Regions from separate parts of the Clostridium cellulovorans 743B genome, predicted to be linked through region 2. Evidence: a T-box and tRNA genes for the amino acid it is inferred to sense, from the RefSeq annotation. Region 2 holds a T-box; the other holds one or more tRNA genes.
The links. A T-box is a leader RNA that pairs with one kind of tRNA and senses whether it is charged. The one in region 2 lies ahead of metG (methionine--tRNA ligase), so its partner is inferred to be a tRNA-Met.
Positions count from the first base shown of each region.

Region 1: it has a tRNA-Met gene. The T-box ahead of metG (methionine--tRNA ligase) is inferred to sense a tRNA for this amino acid. The anticodon was not compared.

Region 1 covers NC_014393.1:4,565,889-4,578,206, forward strand. The annotation lists gene ftsH (ATP-dependent zinc metalloprotease FtsH) at 1-552, opposite strand, end outside; gene hpt (hypoxanthine phosphoribosyltransferase) at 582-1,121, opposite strand; gene tilS (tRNA lysidine(34) synthetase TilS) at 1,144-2,532, opposite strand; gene spoIIE (stage II sporulation protein E) at 2,675-5,056, opposite strand; gene tnpA (IS200/IS605 family transposase) at 5,543-6,016, opposite strand; tRNA gene CLOCEL_RS18945 (tRNA-Met) at 6,185-6,261, opposite strand; tRNA gene CLOCEL_RS18950 (tRNA-Met) at 6,279-6,354, opposite strand; tRNA gene CLOCEL_RS18955 (tRNA-Leu) at 6,369-6,457, opposite strand; tRNA gene CLOCEL_RS18960 (tRNA-Met) at 6,463-6,539, opposite strand; tRNA gene CLOCEL_RS18965 (tRNA-Met) at 6,554-6,629, opposite strand; tRNA gene CLOCEL_RS18970 (tRNA-Leu) at 6,644-6,732, opposite strand; gene CLOCEL_RS18975 (hypothetical protein) at 6,910-7,098, shown strand; gene CLOCEL_RS18980 (LSm family protein) at 7,161-7,646, shown strand; gene CLOCEL_RS18985 (S1 domain-containing RNA-binding protein) at 7,824-8,225, opposite strand; gene CLOCEL_RS18990 (FtsB family cell division protein) at 8,272-8,541, opposite strand; gene yabQ (spore cortex biosynthesis protein YabQ) at 8,604-8,993, opposite strand; gene yabP (sporulation protein YabP) at 9,003-9,290, opposite strand; gene CLOCEL_RS19005 (RNA-binding S4 domain-containing protein) at 9,343-9,621, opposite strand; gene CLOCEL_RS19010 (HU family DNA-binding protein) at 9,731-10,006, opposite strand; gene yabN (bifunctional methyltransferase/pyrophosphohydrolase YabN) at 10,095-11,564, opposite strand; gene CLOCEL_RS19020 (putative polysaccharide biosynthesis protein) at 11,567-12,318, opposite strand, start outside.
Region 2 covers NC_014393.1:344,898-357,215, reverse strand. The annotation lists gene CLOCEL_RS01490 (hypothetical protein) at 1-2,306, shown strand, start outside; gene metG (methionine--tRNA ligase) at 2,359-4,290, opposite strand; T-box leader at 4,561-4,793, opposite strand; gene CLOCEL_RS01480 (hypothetical protein) at 4,985-5,278, opposite strand; gene CLOCEL_RS01475 (cytochrome b5 domain-containing protein) at 5,407-5,976, opposite strand; gene CLOCEL_RS01470 (class I SAM-dependent methyltransferase) at 6,091-6,786, opposite strand; gene CLOCEL_RS01465 (GNAT family N-acetyltransferase) at 7,331-7,834, shown strand; gene CLOCEL_RS01460 (sugar O-acetyltransferase) at 7,915-8,517, shown strand; gene CLOCEL_RS22150 (GNAT family N-acetyltransferase) at 8,686-8,862, opposite strand; gene CLOCEL_RS01450 (NAD(+) diphosphatase) at 9,227-9,733, opposite strand; gene CLOCEL_RS01445 (nucleoside deaminase) at 9,885-10,394, opposite strand; gene CLOCEL_RS01440 (YbaK/EbsC family protein) at 10,764-11,210, shown strand; gene CLOCEL_RS01435 (rhodanese-like domain-containing protein) at 11,294-11,614, opposite strand; gene CLOCEL_RS01430 (Cof-type HAD-IIB family hydrolase) at 11,968-12,318, shown strand, end outside.

The DNA.
Region 1 (12,318 bases), 1.0 Mb from region 2:
CATCTCTAAATATTTTTTAGGATACTTTAAGAAATCAACGACTTCTTGCAGTTCTGCTTTTTCTTCATCTTCACCAGCAACATCTTTAAACGTTACTTTCTTTTTATCAGCAGTAGCAAGCTTATGTTTTGATTTTCCAAAACTCATAGCTCCTCTATTTCCGCCTTGGGATTGTTGCATAAACATAATCCATAAGGCCACCATTAAAACGATAATAAGAATTGTCGGTAAAACTTGTAACCAAACTGGTATTGTAGTTGGTGGTATATATTGCTCTTCAACATCTTGTTTTGGATTAGCTTGCAAATATTCATTTATTACTGATGATGTAACATAAGCTTTATACTCTTGACCATCAGTAAGTTTTCCCGAAATAGTCATATTATCAGGATTAATATCAATACTCTTAACTTTATTATCTTCCCAATACTGTTTAAATTCATCAAGTCTAACGACCTTAGAACTACCTCCGCCACTTGAAAGCACAAATGCCGTTAATATAACAACTGATACTATTAATATCCAAACCGTAGCACTAAATGATTTTTTCAATTAGGGCCCCCCTCTCTTTCTCGGTTACTTTATTTTTTGTAAACACTTTCTTTTAATACTCCTACATAAGGAAAATTTCTATACTTTTCTGCGTAGTCTAATCCATAGCCTACGAGAAATTTATCTGGGACTTCAAAACCAATATATTTAGCATCTATTTCAACTTTATGACGCTCTGGTTTACTTAAAAATGCTGCAATCTCTATAGTTGCTGGTCTTCTATTCTTTAAATATTCGACCAAGTACTTCAAAGTAGTACCACTATCAACAATATCTTCGACTATTATTATATCCTTACCCTCTATTTGAAAATCCAAGTCTTTCAATATCCTTACTACACCTGAACTCTCTGAAGAATATCCATAGCTTGAAACTGCCATAAAATCCATACCAATTGGTATCTTTATTTCTTTCATAAGATCTGACATAAACATTATAGAACCCTTCAATATACCAATTAGGAATAAATCTTTACCTTCATAATCTTTAGTGATTCTTTCACCTAACTCTTTGACCTTATTTCTTACCATAATTTCGTCAATTATTATTTCTTCTATACAGTCATTCATAAAACATTCACCTTCTAAACAATCAACCTTCTACTCTTATTTTTAGTATATTCTTAGTCTTCTCAGTTATCTTGTAAATATCACTGGTTCTATATCCCACTACCCAAGCTATGTTACCATCAAAACAAACAAGTGGTATATTATCCCGTTCTTCTTTTGGAACTTTTTCATCTATAAAATAGTCTTTCAATTTTTTCTTTCCGTTCATTCCAAAGGGAATAAAATAATCACCATTTTCTCTGTTTCGAATAAACATGTCATCTTTTATTGTATCATAATCGAAATATCTAGTTAAATAGCTTTTGGAAAAAATCATATCTTTTTTATAACTTATAACTTCCGTCTCAACATAACTCTTTATCTCTTCTATGTACATCCTTGAATTTGCAGGTAACTTGTACCTCCATTTTAAATTATTGTTTCCTTTTAAACTATATCCTATTTCTATATGTCCATAACTATTATATGCAATAATTCCGTGTAATAAGTCTATACTTTTCCCTGAATTATTTCTTTGAAGCTTAATTATATCGTAAATATGTTTTTTCTCAAAATTAAACAACCCTTTTGCCACAGTATTATAAGCTTTTCTTATTACTCTTGTTAATATGGACTCTGGCTCATTAAATGCATTTTTACTTATTATAACTTTATTTTCTCTTACTTCACAATAGCTTTTATATTTTTCATTAGCTATGGCTTCTAAATATTCATTATCCTTTTTCACTGTATCTGATAACCTTACCAAGGTATTTATGATATCAGAATTAAAATTTTCTTGTATGTATGGTATTAGTTCTAATCTAACCTTGTTCCTGCTATATATTGTTTCTAAATTTGTTGCATCTATTCTAGGATTAAGTCCATTTTCTTCGCAATATCGTTCTATTTCTGATCTTGAGACATCTATAAGCGGTCTTATATATACTCCATCCCTAACAGGCTTTATCCCTTCAATACCTTCCGTTCCTGAACCTCTCATTATTCTCATAAGAACAGTTTCCGCCTGATCATTTGCATTATGAGCAACGGCTATTTTATCTGCTTTAAGTTTATGCTTAAGTTCTTCAAAAAACTTATACCTAACTTCCCTTCCTGCCATCTCACTAGATATTCCTCTATCCCTTGCTATCTCTTCGACCTTCTCTCTTAAAACGAAAAACTCAATTCCTAGTTTCTTGGAAAGCTCGATAACATAAGCTTCATCAGAATCAGCAGCATCACCTCTTATGCAGTGATTCACATGAGCCACGTATAATGTAAGATTATACACTTCCTTCAGTTCATTAAACACATGAAGAAGGACAACAGAATCCGGACCACCAGAAAGCGCAACAATTACTACGTCGCCTATACTAACCATCGAATTTGAACTTATGGTTTTTTTAACTTGTTTAATTAACTTATCCATTATGCAATCTCCTAGCTCGATAAATCCACACGTGACATATGGATATTATAACATAAGAAAATAGTAAAACAAGCATAGGTCAGCCTATGCTTAAAATTAATATCTGTATTAATGAAAAATTCAATATATTTTGAAAAAATACTTAATAAACATTATAGATTCTAGACACAATAGCAGTCATATCATCCTTCACTTTACCGTTAGAAAGTTCTTTAGCCTTCTTTATAATGCTTTCAACCAAATCTTTGGGATTTGTTGTCTTTGTTTCTTTTAAATGTTCAACTATCCATTGAGGTTTTCCTGTATTATCCCCATTATAATCTATTACCCCATCGCTTACCATAATGATAAAATCACCATTTTCAACATCACTCTTAGTTACGTCTATATCCGGCTTATCAAGAACACCTATAGGAAGCGTTTTTGAATTTATTACTTCTATATGATCCTTCTTTTTTATAAAGCTAGCTGCAGCACCAATCTTAATAAACTCAACTTCACCACCATATAAATCTATTGTACTCAAATCCACTGTAGAATATTTCTCATCCTCTTCAAACTTCATATTCATTATGGAATTCACAGTATTTATAGATGTGCTTTTAGACAATCCTGCTAACGTAAATTTTTCAATCAGCTCTACGACTGCATTACTTTCTTTGCAAGCTTGTGGTCCTGATCCCATACCGTCACTTATCATAACCATATATGTTCCATCTTTTAACTTATTAAAAGTATAGCTATCACCCATAATTTTTTCTTGACTCTTTGCTGCAGTTCCTACATAAGAAACTACATGATACTTTGGAGTTTCCTCAAAAGTAACGGTACATTTATTAGTCTTAGGATTAATAGAACATCCCTCATCACTTACACACATATTTTTTTCCATAACGTTTTTCAATATCGGTAAGACGTCTTTTACACAACTTTGAGAGCCCCCGCAAGACTCCATTTCCATCTTAATAACAATCCTATTTTCTTTAGTTTTAAAGCACATTAGATCATAGTATCTCACACCATGCCTGTTAAAATTATGTATAAGCAATTCTTCAAGGTCTCCATTGAAACAAACTTCCTCATTGAATTCCTCACTTATTTCTTCTACAGACCTCCCCATATTTTCTATCTGATTTGATAATATTTCTCTACCTTCACAAAGTCTTTGTCTCCACATCTCACTTATAACAAAGTTATTCATTAACTCCTCAGCATTCTTTATAAGCACCGTCCTCTTTACACATTTTCTTTCTAACTCATCTGGAAGTGCTACGGTGCCATAATCATATTGTTCTAATAATTCTTGGAAAGCCGAATGTGTCAAATAAAATTCTCTTTTCCAACAAATATTATACATATTACAACTTGAACAAACCCTATCAGCTAAGTTCTCTACAATCCTTGTACTTTTCTGCTTCATTGCTAACTTATCATTATCAGCTAAATCATCAAGAACCTTAGATATATTATGAAGAACCTTAGAAAAGTTATTTAACTTCTCTTTATAAATTTCCTTTATTTTAGAATTATAATTTTCCTTTAATATTTCTTCTTTTTTATTTATATTCAATTCTTTCTTGAATCTCTCATAAATTTTACTTGGAGTTAATAAGAATATTGCTGTGCTAATCAACGCCTCAATCATTGAAAAATCCATCTGAAACTTGCTATATATAAGTAGTAATACGATAGATATTATACAAGCCAGAGAACTAACTATCTTTCCAAGTTCTTTAAATACACCTGTTGCAAGGCCTGCTAATGCAAGCAAACTTATATAATCTATCATAGAATTAGTTGACATACCACAAATAACACCAACAGCAGCACCTATAGAGGCCCCTACGGCACTTCCATTTATGTATCCCAAAATCATAGTTATAATAATTGCAACAATATTTATTAACGATATTCCATAGATTTCAATACCCCAAGTTCCTGAAACCATAAGCGCTAAAAGAATAGCCATAGCTATAGTTTCTTCACTAGAATATATGTATCGAGTATTTAAATTTTTAAAAGACTTTATAGAATAAACCAAAAGTAGAAATATTGGTATTATAGTGACTACATCCAATAAAGTTGTAATAATAATTACATCTATAGAATAGTGATGCACAATAAATGTATAAATAATTTCTATAATCAAAATGATTGTTCCTACAAAAACACTATCTTCTTTTATAGATTTTTTTCCTGCAATTAAGTTATAAAAAACTATAGCAGCAATTAAAAATAAATATAGCCATAAATTATTAATACGATCAACTAAGGTTACATACCCTACAAATGTACCAAAAGCCGAGCAAAGACTATAATTAAACCTTTTTATTCGCCCTGTTGCTGCAACAAAGGAAATTCCAAAGGGTGCCGTATCATTAATAAGGCATACTCTACTTATTAAAAATGAACATACAAACAGTCCTATAAATTTCACTATGTCCCTTTTGGAGATCTTAGCCTTTTCATCCTTATCTTCTTTTGTTACCCGTTTATACTCCATCATATCTGCGCCATACTGCACTATATAACCCCCTCTGATTATTAAGTAAGGTCATTATATCAGAGTTGTATGGAAATCTTTGTCATTAGTTAGGTGTTAATTAAATAATCGTAGGACAAATAAAATTTATTTTTTATTGAAACTACAAATATATGCTGAAATTATAAAAATATTCACAAGATAAATATAAGTTAATGTTAATTTTTGTAACATATCTTAACTACTAATTTTATAAATCACGAATTCCGTAATAAACTAATTAAAAAAGATATATAATTTAATCAAAAGAAATCCTTCTTATCATTTCATAAAAAGTTTACTTATTATGATTATATTTTTAAGTCTATCCTCAATTCTTACATTTTATAATTTCTTATATAAAATCAGGACCACCCGTCAAACGGGTGGTTTGCTTTAGCCCTATAAGGGCATGTTACTGGCCGTGCTACTCGCACATTGAGCGGTTTGCCAACCGCATACCTTTACTGGCTGCACCTAAAAGGTGCTTTATTTTTTGCCTTTGTTTACTGATTCACCCGTAAACGGGTCAATAAATTCTTTCAAGCTCATTTGTTCATATGCTAAATCTTCCTGTATTTGATTCTTTATGTATTCTTCTATTATCTTTTTGTTTCTTCCAACTGTATCAACGTAATAGCCTTTACACCAAAATTGCCTATTCCCATATTTATATTTCAAATTTGCATGTCTGTCAAAAATCATCAATGAACTCTTACCTTTCAAATACCCCATAAACTGAGAGACACTTAACTTCGGAGGTATACTTACAAGCATATGTATATGATCCTTACATGCATTTGCTTCAATAATTTCTACTCCTTTATGTTCACATAACTTTCTAAGTATTACCCCTATATCCGCTTTTATTTTTCCATATATGATTTGTCTCCTATACTTTGGTGCGAAGACTATGTGATATTTACAATTCCATTTACTATGTGCTAAACTACTATTATCCATTACGGATATACCTCCTTTGTACTTTTGGTTGTGGTCGGCAAACCTACTACCATTTTACATTGGAGGTATTCTTTTTTTCTACTCATCGCTAGAAGCTTTTTAGAACCACAGGTAAAACCTGTGGTATTCGTAAAACAACAAAACTCCACATTTTATTGTGGAGTTATCTGGTAGCGGAAATAGGACTTGAACCTACGACACTTCGGGTATGAACCGAATGCTCTAGCCAACTGAGCTATTCCGCCTTATTATTCTATTTTAATGGTTGCGGGGGCAGGACTTGAACCTACGACCTTTGGGTTATGAGCCCAACGAGCTGCCAACTGCTCCACCCCGCGATATTATTTTTAAATGGTGCCGAAGACCGGAATCGAACCGGTACGATGTGTTAGCATCGCAGGATTTTAAGTCCTGTGCGTCTGCCAGTTCCGCCACTTCGGCACATTTGGTAGCGGAAATAGGACTTGAACCTACGACACTTCGGGTATGAACCGAATGCTCTAGCCAGCTGAGCTATTCCGCCTTATTATCTTTTAATGGTTGCGGGGGCAGGACTTGAACCTACGACCTTTGGGTTATGAGCCCAACGAGCTGCCAACTGCTCCACCCCGCGATATTATTTTTAAATGGTGCCGAAGACCGGAATCGAACCGGTACGATGTGTTAGCATCGCAGGATTTTAAGTCCTGTGCGTCTGCCAGTTCCGCCACTTCGGCACGTACTCTTGCGTCGCTTCTTTATATTGTATCTCAGCGACAAGATTTATTATATAATAGGTTTTCATATATGTCAACACATAATTTTAATTTTTTTAATGGAACCTGAATTCAATCATAGGAATATACTAATTTTAGGGACAGAGTTATTTTACCTGATCCCTAGAGGTGAAAATGATGGCTGAATTAATAAAACACGATTATTGTCATGTAGCTATAACTATAGTTATTAGAAATCGACCTGTGGCTGAGGCTTTGACTGGAGAAGTTCTTTCTGTAGGCGACAATTTTGTAAGAATAAGAGAAACAGCACCTCCAAATAGAATTTTAAATATTAATATAGATGCTATAGATTATTTCTATTAGAATCGTTTTGTAGTTTATAAAGGTTTGGAGATTTTCCAAACCTTTCTCTAAAGGAGACTACTATGGATATATATAACTTTTTATTAATCTTACTTTTATCAAACTTAAAAAAAGATCTCAATAAAAGTTCAAACAGAAACATAGTACTAAACCTAAATAGTAGCTCCAAAAATTCTCAGGAAGCTATGGAAACTTCAGCAACGCACTTTTTAGAAAACGAATTTGAAAATTGCAAAAACATATCGAATATACTCAATAACAATTGCGGGCTCGAGTGTATAATAGACTTTACTAAAAAAAATTCTATACCACTATCAAAAGATAATTCAGCTTTATCTCTAAATATTAATGATCACCCTTATATAAAAAAAGCTTTAGATACCTTTATCAACGAAAACTACCAAGGAAAAACAATAACCATTGAACCCACTAGTGGACATTCAATAACTGGTGAACTTGTTTCCATTAAAGATACTTTTATTTCTATAAAAACTGAAGATGGAAAATTAATCTTCTTTAAAAATGACAACATAAATTATTATTATTAATAACGTTCTAAACTACCGATGGCTGAAGTTTTATATAAACTTCTTAAATGATTTGAAACTTGAAACTTTTAACACTTTTATAGTTCATTTTTTGAAAAAGCTATTTTTTTAAATAAAAATACTGCTTAGAATACCTTTTTTATCTAAGCAGTATTTTTATTCTTGCCTTACAAGAAACTATTTCATAACTGATTTTTTGCTTTTTCCTTTTACGTCTTGATGTTTCTTTATATCTTGGAATCTTTCCTCACTGTCTTTAAGGAATTTTGAAAGCTTATCTTCAAAATCGCCACCACTTCTTTGATTTTTATTCCAGTCAATTTCCATTGGTCTAACGGTCTTTTTTGTTGGATTCGCTTGTTTAATAGATAGACTGATTTTCCCATCTTCTTCAACTGATAGAACTTTCACCTTAACCTTATCTTGTTCTTTAAGATGTTCTTTGATATCTTTGACATAATTATCCGCAACTTCAGATATATGTACAAGACCTGTCTTCCCCTCTACCTCTACAAATGCGCCAAACTTGGTTATATTAACAACCACTCCATCTACTATTGTTCCTGCCTTTAAAGCCATGTTGAAAAAATTCCTCCTTAATATTTATCCTGTTTTAATTGTTTAATTATTTATTGCCATCTACCACTGGTATTTCGCCATTTTTGATTAAATCGCTATTTTCTCTAGCTTTTTTTTCTATGAATAGATCTGATGAGGACATATTTACTTCATCTTGCAACTTTTCATTTTCTTCTGTTTCTACTTGTAACTGCGACTTTATTTCCTTCATATCTTTATTTATTCTTATGAAAGTAGTAACTTGATGAACAAGCATAAAGCAGATATAAACTGTAAAAATAGCAAATAAAAGCTTTCTAAGCTTAAATTTTTTCATATCCATTCACCTACAATTCCATTCTTACTACTATTGTAAAGTGTTTTCTTATCTAATTCAAGCTAATTTTTCTTTTTATTTTCAAGTAATAGCTGGAACGGATATTTGGCATAATTTATAGTTATCCTTAACACTTTTCCTAGAGCTAGATAACACCTATAATTAAATTTAATCATAATTTTGCTTACATATCTTAAATATATGTAAAGCCCTAAGGCTATATACATGTATGCATAAGGACCTAAAATAGCATAATTAGTAAAAAGTAAAAAAACAAAGGCAATAGAAGAAGCAAATATCCAGAATAAAACATCTTCTATAGCTGTGACAATTTTATTTTTATTATTAAGACCTCTTAAAACTCTATAGACATCATACATTATTCCCATTATCATACCGGTTAAAAAGCTAGACAATAAAATTATAAGCTGATAATTCCATTTTAACAGCATAATACACCTCTACTTAAACAACTTAGTCATTAAACTCTCGTTAGTTTTTTTGCTGCCAGTATAAACTATAGAATCTATTTTGCCCATAATGTTTACTTCACCATTATGAACATCCAACTTGTTCATCTTTAAATTCTCACCTTTTATAATTAATGGTCCTTGATTTGTATTTAAACGAATTTGTTCTTCATTAAATCTAATTACTTCAACTACGCCTGTTATAAATGCTTCTTTTCTATTTTTTAAGGTGATATTGCCTTGTTTCTCTTCAATTCTAATTTCTTTTTTTACTTCCATACTATCCCCTCCTATCACATAATGTATATGATTCAGAAGGAGTATTTATGCATTACTCTTCTCCATTTCCTTCTTCCGTATCTTCTTCGCCTGCTATTATCTCATACATACCTTTAGCATTATCTTTAGTTACATGATTTGCTATGTTAACTATTTTAGCTTTTAAAGATCTATTAGCATATAAAATTTCTATTACATCGTCTTCTTTAACTTCAGAACTTGGCTTAGCCACTTTACCATTTATAATAACTCTTCCACTTTCACAAGCTTCTTTTGCCACAGTTCTTCTTTTTATTATTCTTGATACTTTTAAATATTTATCTAATCTCATAATATCCTCCAATTATTTCTAAAAGAATATATCTTAGACACCTACAAAAAAAACCTAGACTTTTAATCTAGGTTCTTTTTGCCATAGTCCATTTTATGTATAAAAAGAATTATTTATTTACTCTATCTTTTAATTCTTTTCCAGCCTTAAATGATGGAACTGATGATGCAGGTATTTTTATTTCTTCTTTTGTTCTTGGGTTTCTTCCTGTTCTTTCAGCTCTTTCTTTAACTTCAAAAGTACCGAATCCAACTAATTGAACCTTTTCCTTCTTTTCTAATGCTTCTTGAATACTTTCCATGAAACCTTTTAATGCTGCTTCAGCATCTTTTTTTGTTAAACCTGATTTTTCTGCAATACTACTTATTAATTCTGTTTTATTCACTTTCGTTCCCTCCTTAAAGTGAGTATCTAATTCTTCTATTCTTCAAAAATACTAGAATTCCTTCTTTATCTAGGAATTTATAACTTTGTTACCTAATTCTTTTTATATTCTCTGCTTTTTTTGCCTCATCCCATAGTTCATCCAACTTCTCTATAGGTAGATCTTTGAATACAAAATTCCTCTTAACACAAAGCTGTTCCATAAATTCAAAACGTCTTATGAATTTATCTACAGTATACTTTAATGCAAACTCTGGGTTAATGTCAAGGATTCTTGAAACATTTACCACTGAAAAGAATAAATCTCCTACTTCTTCTAATATTTTTGACTGATCTTTTGTTTTATATACATCCTTTATTTCTTGAAGTTCTTCTAGCACCTTATCCATAGCAGGTTCTACTGAATCCCAGTCAAAACCCACCTTAGCTGCCTTTTCTTGTACCTTATGTGCTTTTATCAACGCTGGGAGAGCATTTGCTATATTCTTCATAGCTTCTGACTGAGAAGTTATACCCTTCTCTGCCTTTTTTAGTTCATCCCAATTTTTTAGAACTTCATTGCTATTTTCACAAGAAATATCCCCAAAAACATGAGGATGTCTATAAATCATCTTATCACAGATACCCTTTACAATATCATTTTCGTTGAAATATCCTTCTTCTTTACCTATAATGCTATGAAAAACTACATGAAGAAGTACATCACCTAATTCTTCTACAAGATTATTGTCATCTTTGTTATTTATTGCATCAACAACTTCATAAGCTTCTTCAATAAACTCCTCTTTAATAGATTCATGAGTTTGTTCTCTATCCCAAGGACAACCATCTTCACTTCTCAATTTCTCTATTATTGAAATGAGATCATAGAAATCTTTATATTCATTGTTATAATCCTTTGGAACATATACAGAAGTAAGATAATCGATTTCTTCTTGCCTATCTAATTCATAAAGCTTTATCTTTCTAATGATCTCCTCACCATCTACTCCAGCTGCCCTAACAAAATAGATTTCCTTTTCATCATTATAGAATTGAGAAAGATAAATTTTAACTTCGGAAGTTATCATTTTATTATATACTTGCGTAATAATTGTACCAACTCTTCTATCTATAACTTGATTTTTAACGTCAAAAGCATCTATAACTTTTAAACCCTCAATAGGATCTATTTCTAAAGCCTCCATCATTACATCTACAAAACTAACAGCTGTTAAAACTTTATATTCAATATTTTTCACTTTACATAACTCTATAAGATTATTGACGGATTTTTCGGCTACAAGTGGGTGTCCTGGCACTGCATAAACCAAAGTTCCAAATTCTTCATACTTTTTTATTATATCTTCCGCAATAGACTTATACACCTCATCAAAATTATCTAAAGTCTCATATCTGTCATCATAAGTTTCATATTTTATTCCCATCTCATCTATGTATTTCATAGTTGGGTGTATCTTGGTTCTAAGCAACACTCTTGAACTAGACTTTAAAGCTTCTAAAGTTCCAACTGTGATCGATTCTTTAGAACCTGGTCCTAAACCCACTATCTTTATCATCATCAATTCCTCCTTTTAACTTTGACTCTATCCATTAAATCATTATAATCAAAAACTCTAAAAACTATAATAAGTATACAATAGATTATAACACCAATAGTGATAGATGATAAAGTAGCTATAGCTTCACTTCCATATAAAGCTAGAAACTTACTATGGATTAATATAACAGGAATTATCATAAAAACGGATGAATATGCTGGTTTTGCTAAAGCATTATTAAAACTAAATTTAATTTTCATATCTCTAATTAACACTTTCAAATTCAACAGAGATGTAATTATATATCCTACAATTGTTCCAATAATACCACCAAAAACATATAATTGTGGTATAGGGACTAATATTAGAGTCAATATTATCTTTACAATCCCCCCTATAAGAGAATTTATAAGTGGTGAATACAATTTTCCAACTCCTTGTAATATAGCTGTAGTAATTTGAGTCATGACCATAAAAGGTATAGAAATTGATAAATATTTTAAAAGCATGTACCCTTCTGCCTTACCTGGAAATAAAAGATTTAATATTGGATCTGCCATGAAAAATAAACCAAGACAACAAGGAAATGCTATTACCATAGAAAAGCATATTGCTTGTTCGGATTTTTTTATAACAGAAAGTTTTTTACCCTTAATATATTCAGACGCTATTATCGGTATTAAGGAAGCACTTAAGCCTAAGGCTAACGTTAAGGGAAGATGTACTAATACACTTACCTTCCCTAATTGTCCAAGAGCCATAGTAGATGTTT
Region 2 (12,318 bases):
TAGCTCAACAAATACTAGATGCTAAAAATGCAGTAGCTAATATCGAAGGTTTAGGATTAGGTCTAAACTCAACACAAGATGATATTAACCTTGCAATTAATCTTTATATAGAAGCTAATGCTCTTGTGCAAAACCTTCCAGAAGGCCCAGCTAAGGAAGAATTAAAAGAAAGAGTTACAAAAATAAATATCGATATCGATATAGCAAAAAAATTACTTATTGCTAAAGCTGCTATAAGTAAACTTGAAGGTTCATTACCAAATGAAAACTCAACACAAATTGATATCGACATTGCAGTAAAACTTTACATCGATGCAAAAGGTCTTGTAGATCTTCTTCCAGAAGGAGATGCTAAAGAGACATTAAAAGAAAAGCTTGTATCAATCAATATTACTATAGACATAGCACAAAAAATACTTGATGCTAAAAATGCTGTAGTTAAACTTGAAGGTGTATTACCAAATGAAAACTCAACACAAATTGATATTGACATCGCAATCAAGCTTTATCTAGAAACTCAAGGTCTTGTAGATGCTCTTCCAGACGGACCAGTTAAACAAGGATTGAAGGATAAACTTGTATCAATCAATATTACTATAGAAATAGCACAAAAAATACTTGATGCTAAAAATGCTATAATTAAGGTTCAAGATGTATTGCCAAATGAAAATTCAACACAAGTTGATATTGACATTGCAATCAAACTTTACTTAGAAGCTCAAGGTCTTGTTGATGCTCTTCCAGATGGACCAGTTAAACAACAATTATCTGATCAGCTTCTACAAATCAAAATAACTATAGACTTAGCACAAAATATCCTTAATGCTAAAAATGCTGTAGCACAAGCTGAAGGTTTAATATTAAATGAAAACACTTCACAAGCTGACTTTGACATTGCAATCAACATTTATCTACAAGCTAAAGGTTTTGTTGATTCACTTCCAGATGGAGACCTTAAAGAAGGATTATTAAGCAGACTTGTAGCAGTTAAAATAAATATAGATTTTGTACAAACTATACTTAATGCTAAAAATGCTGTAATAAAAGCTGAAGCTTCAGTACCAAATGACTACTCAACACAAGTTGACATAGACATTGCTATCAAACTATACCTAGAAGCTTACGACCTTGTAGACGCTCTTCCAGATGGACAAGTTAAGCAAGATTTATTAAACAAACTTATACAAATAAAGATTACAATAGACTTATCACAAACTGCATTAAATGCTAGAAACCAAGTTGTAAAAGCAGAAACTGCAGCAAATTCTATCTCTGTTCAAGTAGATGTTGAATTAGCTATTAAAGAATTAGATACTGCTAAAGCTCTTGTTGATGCTCTTCCAGACGGAAACCTTAAGATTGAATTAAAGCTAAAAATCGAAGCTATTCAAGCTCGTATATACGAAGGTCAAGCTGATGTATATGTTAAAATTGCAGAAACAGCAAGTGTAAGCTTACCAACATATGATGCTATAACTATTGCTCAAAAGGCAAAAGATTTTGCAGAAGTATACATCAAAGAAAGCGTTGGAAATGCAACAGCAGCTACTGCACTTAATGACAGATTACTTCAAGTTCAAATCAAAATAAATATTGCAATAGCAACATTAAAAACAAATCAAGCTTCAAAGACTCTAGACCTTGCTGATGTTGACATTGCTCAAAAAGCAATTGACATTTTACCAGACGGAAACGAAAAAACAGCTATCCAAATTAGATTAAATCTAATTATAAGCATTATAAATTCTACTGGTGATGTTGATAACTTAAGAAAAATGCTTGTAGATTTACAAAATGGATTAAAAGGCGTTGATCTAAACTTAATCCTACTTTTCTCTAACAGAGATAAATTAAATGACTTATATAGCAAATCAGATGCATTAATCAATGCATATTTAAAAATTGCACCTTCTATCTATACACTTGGCGCAAATGATCCAACATTAAGCTGTGCTGAAAAAATTAAACTTGGTGAACTAAAGAGCAGTCTTTCAGAAATAAGTGGACTATCAAGATCTATAAGAATAATCTTAGATGACTCTACTGGTAGATCTAAAGTTGATGATGGTAATGTTCACTCTGTATTTAAATTTATGCTTGGATCTCGTTCAGTAGATTTAGCAACTAACTTTAACAACACTCTATTATTAGACTTAGATAGAACTGATAATATACAATGGGTATCTTTACATGGTGCTGTAGCTTCTGTTAATGATGCAGGAGTTGTAACAAGAAAATCAATGGGCATAGCTAAAATAGCTGCTTATAATGATCACGGAGTATACTACTTCAACCTTGCACTATAGTAAAAAATAACAATAAAAATGAGTTAAGGAAATTCCTTAACTCATTTTTTTCTTATCTTACTTGGCTTCCTGTTGGTAATTCTTCTGGAATTGTAACAGTGAATAATTTTGAATCATCGTCAGTTGATGCTGCAAGAATCATTCCTTGAGATATTTCACCTCTTAGCTTAGCAGCTTTTAGGTTAGCAACAAGGACAACGTATTTTCCTATTAAATCTTCTGGTTTATAGTATTGAGCTATTCCAGAGATAACCTGTCTTTCTTCTCCAGCTAAATCAACTTTTAATTTAAGTAGCTTTTTAGCACCCTTTACAGGTTCACAAGCAAGAACCTTTACTACTCTTAAGTCGATTTTTTCAAAATCTTCTATAGATATTTCTTCTTTTAATGGCTGCATTTGTTGTTTTGGTTGTTCAGCTTCCTTTAAAGCCTCAAACTCTGCAAGCTTAGCTTCAACATCTATTCTTGGGAAGATAACGTCGCCTTTTTCTAAAGTAACTCCTGCTTGAGTTCCATCGAAAGCTGATATACTATCCCAAGTAGCTACGTCTACTTTTAATTGTTCTTGAATCTTTGTTCCTGTCTCTGGTAAGAATGAACTTACAGCAACAGATGCAAATCTTAACGCTTCGATTAAGTTATATAAAACCGTTCCAAGTCTTGCTTTCTTGTCTTCATCCTTAGCTAAAATCCAAGGAGTTGTTTCATCTATATATTTATTAGCTCTTCTTATTAAAGTCCAGATTTCGTCTAGAGCTTGTGGTAGATTTAATTCATTAATTGCAGCTTCAACCTTTTTAGGCATATCAAGAGCAATGTTGATAAGTTCATTATCGATATCTTCTTTATCTGTTGGTGGTTGAATTACTCCATCAAAATATTTTATAACCATTGCTGTTGTTCTAGATAAAAGATTACCTAGGTCATTTGCAAGGTCTGAGTTTACTTTCTTTATGAAGATTTCGCTGTTGAAATTACCATCTGAACCAAATGGAATTTCATGAAGTAAGTAGTATCTTACAGCATCAGTTCCAAAATGGTTAACTAGAACTACAGGGTCTACTACATTTCCTTTTGATTTTGACATTTTTCCACCATCAACAAGTAACCAACCATGTCCGAATACTTGCTTTGGTAATTCTTGACCAAGTGCCATTAAGAAAATTGGCCAATAAATTGTATGGAATCTTATGATGTCCTTACCTACTAAATGAACATCACATGGCCAGTATTTCTTGTACAACTGGTCATTATCACTATCAAAGCCAAGAGCTGAAATATAGTTTGAAAGAGCATCCATCCAAACATAAACAACGTGATCTGGGTCAAATTCTACTGGTATTCCCCAAGTAAAGGTAGTTCTTGAAATACATAAATCTTGAAGACCTGGTCTTAAGAAGTTGTTTAGCATTTCATTCTTTCTTGATTCTGGTTGAATAAATTCTGGATGAGTTTCTATATATTCTATAAGTCTATCTGCATATTTACTCATTTTGAAGAAATAAGCTTCTTCCTTCGCTGTTTCTACCGGTCTTCCACAGTCAGGACATTTGCCGTCTACTGCTTGTGTATCTGTCCAGAAAGATTCACAAGGTGTACAGTACCAACCTTCATACGCACCTTTGTAGATGTCACCTTGATCATAAAGTTGTTTGAATATCTTTTGAACAGTTTTCTTATGATAATCATCAGTTGTTCTAATAAATTTGTCATAGCTTATATTCATAAGCTTCCATAAATCTTGTATTCCTGCTACTATTTCATCAACATAATCCTTTGGTGTAACACCTTTTTCCTCAGCTATTCTTTGGATTTTTTGGCCATGTTCATCAGTTCCAGTTAAAAACATAACGTCGTAACCTGTTAATCTTTTATACCTTGCAAGAGCATCCGCTGCAACTGTGGTATATGTATTACCTATATGAAGCTTTGCAGATGGATAATAGATTGGGGTTGTGATGTAATAAGTTTTTTCATTACTCATGTTTTCTTCCTCCTCAATGTTGCTATGTAGTCAATTAATGTATATATGTTCCCATAAAGGATCTTCTAAGGATATATTGATTTTTCAATATTTCTATAGAATTTTGATATAGTTTCAATAAATAGAACCTATATATTTTGGAATAAAGCTCTTCAGCACTTATAAAACTTTGTTTCTATGACACAGAATTTTAAATGTAGTTTCATTATTAAAACTTATGTAGTTTAGAAAATAAAAACTAAAAAACCTCTAAATAGGAAAGTAATCCTATTTAGAGGCGTATTATCGCTGTACCACTCTAATTTATTTCTTCATCACTAAAGAAACCTTTGTAAGTGACCATTATCACTCTGTCTTTTAACGTCGACTCTCACGGGTTATCCTAATTATTCAGACAACCTACTCAGGGGCCATGTTCACATAGTTCATTATCACCAGGTTTCACCAAATCCCGGCTCTCTTTAGATAAATTCCTAGGTTACTCTTCCCATCACTGCATTTCTTTTCAAAGCCAAATCCTACCCTATTCATCAATCCATAGTCTGATGACTGAAACTCTTCATTAGAAAAGCATTATATGAACAGGTAAAAATATCAAGCTTCAATTCCTTATTTACTACTTTATAATATTCCAAGTTTTTACCTATGTCAATCCTTTAATAAAGATTTCCACCTTGAACTTATATAAAAAATACTACAGATGTTTTTTTAGTTCCTCAACATTTTCTTCGTTATGTCGCAATACCTGAAAAAGACTCTTAAATATATTATCAATTCCATGAGCTTCTTCAGTTTTCTTTATTTTTCTCATTCTATCTGTATAATTAGGCATCGCATTGTTGTTTAGATCTGTTAGAAAGCATCTATAGCATTTGCACATCTTCTCTAATTTATTACAATAATATTTTATTATTTTCAGGTCATCCTCTATTTCTTTTATCTCCTTCTCACGTTCCTCCACTCTCTTGCTCTCTTCATATTTATCCATCGTTTCTCCCCCATATTATTTAAACTTCGTGTAAGACAAAGTTGTCCTTAGTGTATTTTATGACTGGGGATTTTAAAGGTTCCTTACGGCTAACCCTATTCTTTTAAAAACTCTAGCAGTTCTCAAAACTACATTAAACGCTGTTTTGTTTTGCTCTGTTCTAATAACTTAGATAAACCTGTGTCTTCCCATTCACTTACTAGTTTAATAGCATCTTCAATAGACCGTCCTTGTCCAACAAACACTCCAGCCATAATATATTTCTGGAGCACATGTTCAGTATTAGGTTCTACGTTAGCCTCTTCCAGTGCCTGATTAACTAATGGTGTAAGATACCTAATCCAATCATCAGGACTAAATGCATAGGTAGGCTCCGGTATATTTCTAGACCCTTTCTCATTATCACTTTCTATAAGTACCCCAACCTTAGGTACATCATGAAGGAGTTCAATTTCTCCATGACAAGAATCAAACTGCTTTGTTAAATCCTTGCCAGCCTTTATGTTAAAATGCTCTGCTCCTTCCCAAGTGGGTTCTTTGGTTACATCGTAAACTATCCCTTTTATCGCAACATAAGCAGACTTTCCATTACTTCCATCATATTGTGCCAACTCTTCTAAAGTAAAATTTTTTTCTTCTCTATAATTTTTACTCCTCATTAATTCATTGACAGCCCTTGCATCAATATAAAAAGCCATAGCTACCTCTTTAAAATTTATATCTATAAAGTCTATGATTATCCACTTAAGAAAATGTTGTCTAATAAGCTATTGTTATCTGTAAATTAAAGTTCATATTGAAAAATATGGCCATTACCTTTTTCTTAAAATAATATGATGAAAGAATGCTATTGCTTTATACTCTTCTAATTCACTTACCTTCAATTCAATTTCCAACATATTCTCCTGCCATGTCTCATCCTTTTGAATTTCTTGATTCTGTTGTAAATCCCAAAAGGTTCTCATTCCAAGGATTTTTTCTATTTCAAATTTATTTGACCATTCCAATATTTCTTTATCCTTGTAGTAATTAATCGTGCCAAACTGCTGTGCATGCCCATTTTTTCCCGCTAATAATTCGTTAGCATGTTCAAAATTATTAAGCAGCACTACCATTTGCATAACCCTTCCAGCCTTATTATGTTTTACAATAGAAAGAAATCCATCTTTCTTTAATATTCTTGAAAACTCTTCTAAAATTTCTTCTCTTTCATCTACATATTCAAAAACATTGTGACACAATATCATATCAAAGGATTCATCTTGGAAATTCTTGAGTCTATTCATGTCTCCTTTTATTTGTGTATAATTATTTTCTTTAAATCTATCCTGAAGCACCTTTTCATCTGGCTCAATTGCTATAACCTCATTGTCTATGGCAAAATGGTTAGCTGTCATGCCACTTCCACTTCCAAAGTCTAAAATTCTTTTATTATGGATGTAGTTTAGGTGCTCCCATGTCATTTTCTTTTGCAATAACTCCCAAGGAGCAATATTTTTATAATCCATACGCGATACCACCTATTGTTGTATATTATAATTATCTATTACTTAATTATAATATGTTGTATATCCCTAATCAAATATATAGATACCCATATCAAAAATTCAAGTTGTCCGTTAAATTTATCCCTTGCTTCTTTTGAATAGTAACAAAAATATTTTTAGTTATGACTGTGGGTATCTATAAACCCTCTTCCTTTAAAGTTTAAACATCTATCTAAAATATATCCTTATACTTAAATTAACGTTATAATTAGCATATATTAACTACTACTTATTACAAATTCCCTACTATTAGGAAATAAGTTAACTTATAATATATACGCCACAATAAAGTCGCTTTACAACTTATCAAGCTTTGTGGCTGTAGCACAGAACTTTAAATGTAGCTTTATGATTAAAACTACATACAAAAATCTATTTACATATTGGAAAATCAATATGCCTTAGGAGAATTCTTTACTTAAAAACTATGTATTCAAAGTGAAAAATGAAACAGTCAAAAGTTTAAAGACTCTTATCACTAGATATATTAAGGAGAAAGATATAAATGACTATAGAACTTAAAAAAGTAAATATTGAAGATAAAGAAATTCTTAGAAACTTACTTGAAAAATATGATTATGAATTTTCACAATGGGATAATAGAGATGTGAATAAACTCGGCTTATATGGATATAATTATCTTGATTGTTATTGGACCGAGGAAAAAAGATGGGCATTTTTTATAGTTGTTGATGGGAACTTGGCTGGATTTGTAATGATAAATGATTATCCTGAAGTAGATGAGGTAACTGATTATTCTTTGGCAGAGTTCTTCGTAATGTACAAGTATCGTCGCTCTGGTGTAGGTAGGTTCGCTGCAATGAAAGTATTTGATATGTTTCATGGTAAATGGCAATTGAAAAGGCACCCTAAAAATATAGCCTCTGTTCATTTTTGGAATAAGGTTGTTTCTGAATACACAAAGAGTAACTATAAACTTATTGAATCATATCCTAATTCAGTCTATAATGATGGGACCTTAGGAGATATAATTTTATTTACAAGTTAGTTTCTACTAAGTAACAAGAATATTTCTAAATATCCTTAGTTATGGCTGTAGGTAGATATACTCATGATTAATAGAAAGGAATGAGAACAATAGAAACATATGAAAAAATGCACAGTGGGAAAATTTATGATTGTACCAATGAGGAATTAATGAACTTACAAACGAAATGTCTGGATAGACTTTATGATTTTAATGCAACTCGTCCTACTGAATATGAGAAACGTATAAAAATGTTAAAAGAAATGTTTGCTGAGTTTGGTGATGGTTGTTATATTGAACCTCCACTTCATAGTAATTGGGGAGGTAAACATGTACATTTCGGTAACAATGTTTATGCTAATTTTAATCTAACCCTTGTGGATGATACACATATTTATGTTGGTGATTACACAATGTTTGGTCCTAATGTTATCGTAGCAACAGCAGCCCATCCAATTACACCAGAAATGCGTATGCCTGTAACGCAGTTTAATAAATCAGTATATATCGGAAAAAATTGTTGGCTAGGAGCTGGTACCATCGTTCTTCCAGGAGTTACAATCGGAGACAATACAGTTATAGGTGCTGGAAGTGTTGTAACGAAAGATATACCAGCAAATGTAGTCGCTGTAGGTAATCCTTGCAGAGTACTGAGAGCAATTAATGATGATGACTGGAAGCATGGTCAAGAACTGTTGAAATAGACACAATGAAACATTTTGGTTGTTTATTTATAATCTTTTTAACAAAAGGATAGTTTGAGATTTTTCAAGTACAGTCTCGTTAAACCCCTTTTTTAAGTATAGTTTTTTAGCTCTTGGTGCTCTGTGCTCTACATTGATTGTAAGCACTGCAATCCCTAATTGTAGTGCTTATTCAGTGATATAATCAATAATCTCTGTTCCAATTCCTTTATTTCGGAATTCTTCTCTTACTACTAAATACGAAAGGTAAGCTCTTTTTGGTGGAACTGTTCTGTAAATATCTCCATTATCAAAAACAATAGAACCTCCACTAATAAATACCTCACTTTCAGTATAAACAAACATTTTATAAGGAAATTATCCCATACTCTCGTTTCCAAGATAAACTTCTGTTTCTCTATTATTATAAAGATTAATTATTTGTGATCGAAGCTTTGAAGGATATAGAGGCTCATTCATTAAGTTTTCAATAGGAAGCCATTGAAATCCTACTTGATTAGCATCTCCTTGTATCTTTGCATTCTCTATTTTTCCAATATATTCACATAAAAATACTAAATCAATTCGGTGGAATGCTTCTCCATATAAGCCTTCTATAACAAAAGCCTAGTCATATATTTATTTAACACCGTAAAAGAATTTCTTAATATCCTCATCTGCTGGATACTTAATGGAGTCAATCTCTTCTAGAATTCTTTATAGGTCATATTCAGCGAAGACTTTTTAGTAACTTCATTGAATTATCAAAATGTATCCCCGACATATTGTTGACCCTTGCAATATATTTATTAACTTCGTCAATTTCGCACCACATGATATCATCAACTTCATTAGAATTATTAAAGGGTTTTGCTTTTACAAAAGCAATAAAGCCAGCCATTATTAATTCATTTGGTCTAAAATAATAACTTTCCACATACTGCATCTTTTCAACTTCTTGTCCTGTTTCTTCTAAAACCTCTCTTATTACTGTTTCCTCTAATGTCTCCCCATTATTAACATATCCAGACACTACTCCCCAATGGGTTTTCGAAATGTAATTTTGCTTCAATAATAATATCTGGTTATGCTCATTAAGAATCAAAACTTCAACACAGCTTGAAGGGCTATCAAAATAAGGTCTATTGCAGGTAAAGCAATACCTTACCAAACCCTCATCACCAATATTCTTTTCACTAAGTTTTTCACCACATATAGGACAATAAATAAATTTCATGGAACATTTCCTTCTCCAATCTATACAAATATCAGCTATATCTATAGCTTTTAAAAATTACAGGCGGGATTGTCCACCTGTAATTCTTAACATAAAAATATTCTATAATTATTCCTTTCCAACACTTTCAATAAGTAAACTTCATTGGAACTTATTTTGGCTTTTCCCACTCAGTATTTAAAATTCCTCTTCCGATATTCCAACGAGCCAGTAAATCTCGTTGTTTATTCTCAAGATCATCATAAGGAGATGCAGTATATGTTATTGTATCAAATAAGTTAATGAAGTGAGGTCCTTCTTTAAATTTGCGAATACCACCATATTCATCATCGTCTGCAGCCCAAACTACTCTCTTAATTCCAGATAATAAGATAGTACATGTACACATCGGGCAAGGCTCACAAGTTGTGTAAAGTGTTAAATTATTTTTCACAAACCTCTTGTTTGGTATATCTAGTAATTTATGTCCAGCCTTCCTAATTGCATCTACTTCAGCATGAGCAGTACAATCTGATTCAGTAAAGACACGGTTCCTTCCTTTACTCACAATATTTCCATCATCATCTACAATAACGGCTCCTATTGGGTACGTTCCTTCTTCAAATGCTTGATTTGCTTCCTCAAATGCTAGAGCTAGATAATCATAATCAGACAACCTCATAATAGTACTCTCCTTTATGTAATAAATACTTATTTAGCCTCCTAAATACTTGTTCTTACTATATTATAACTTATTTCACTAATAATTTTCCATTTTTGGCACTAACTCAACACATAAGCTAACATTGATTGCAACATGAGTATTGTTATATAAAAAATGTATAATTTTACAATTTATTAACCAATATCTATTTAATACTATAGGATTTAATGTTATAATTAGGAAATATCAGATATAAGTTGCCCTAAAAAAGCTCATGGGGATATATTAATTTTCAAAGTTTCTGTAGATTTTTTATGATGTTTCAATAATGGAACTTATATAATATTGATTTATAAAAAATACGTAGTGGATGTAAAGGTGATTTTGATGAAAAATATAGAATATATTTTAGAAAAAGGTGGGTTTTCATTTGAAATAATTCATAATGATAAGCATATTTACACAGCTAAGGAAGGTGCTGAGTATTTTAATGTTCATATTGCTCAAATAGCACCAACCTTAATATTATATACTGCTGTAGGATTTTATGTGTTAGTTATATCAGGTGAAAGAGGTCATGTAAACTTCAAGGAACTAAAACAGTTATTAAATTGTAAAAATGTTAGATTAGCAAATAAAGACGAAGTTAAATCAGTAACAGGGTTTTCAGTAGGAAATGTTCCAATGCTTGGAATCGAATTACCGTATATAGTTGATGAAAAACTTCTTGAATTTCCTTTTGTTTATGGTGGCTTAGGTGAAGAAAATACAACCTTAAAGATTGATCCAAACGCTTTATTAAAATTGAATAACGTCATCGGGACATTACATTAGAGATATCTATTGCTTCTCTATTCTTAAAGCCTTTCAATATTGTATCAATAACAGAGTCTAATTTGAGAATGCCGTAAAAATAATTATTCTCGCTTTGTACCTGCATATGACCCCATTCCACCAGAAACATTAACAACATCATAGCCTTGCTTTGAAAGAACATTGCAAGTCTTTGAACTTCTTCCCCCTGACTGGCACATTATGTAATATTCTTTGTTTTTATCTAAATATTTATCTGGGTCCCCAAGCAATTCTCCCATTGGGATATTTTTAGAGCCCTTTATACTTCCACCTTTATATTCGTATTCTTCTCTGATATCAATTAGTTCTACCTTTCCAATTAAATTATCAATGTCATTAACGTTAATGGCCTTCCCATCATTTTTCTTTAGAAATCCTAACATAATTCGTCTCCTCCTATGTTTTCTAATTATATGTGTTTCGGTTAAAAATCTATGTTATTTTATCAAGATGGCATAAGTTGAATGGTGGACTACTGAAATTGAACTCCCTAATACTAACAGTTTGCCATTTTTTACGAAAAGCAGACATAAGTATATAACTATAGTTAAATTCCGTATTGCTAATATTTTGTCTCTATCTAAGTTTATCTATTCAATACATTTTGATAAGCTTGTTTCATTTTTTTCTTGCTATGATAATTATTTTTGATAGATATTATTCATTCTTTTCTTAGATTATTTATTTATAAAAATAGTATTAGTATAATCAAAGAAAAAAGCTAGGGGGATGTCATATGAATAACATAAAAGTAATTATTATGGATGTGGATGGTACATTAACTAACAGTAAAAAAGTAATTACTGAAAAGACTAAGAATGCTTTAATCAAAGCACAAGAAGCAGGTGCTATCTTAATTCTAGCATCAGGAAGACCTACATCTGGATTAATGGATTTTGCTAGAGAATTAGAAATGGATAAGAACCATGGACTTTTGGTTTCTTTTAATGGTTCTAAGGTTGTTGATTGTGAGACTAATAAGGTTTTATTTAATGAAGCCATGCGCATTGACCAAGGACAAGCGGTTCTTGAACATTTAAAGAAGTTCGATGTTAAACCTATGATTGATAAAAATGATTATATGTTT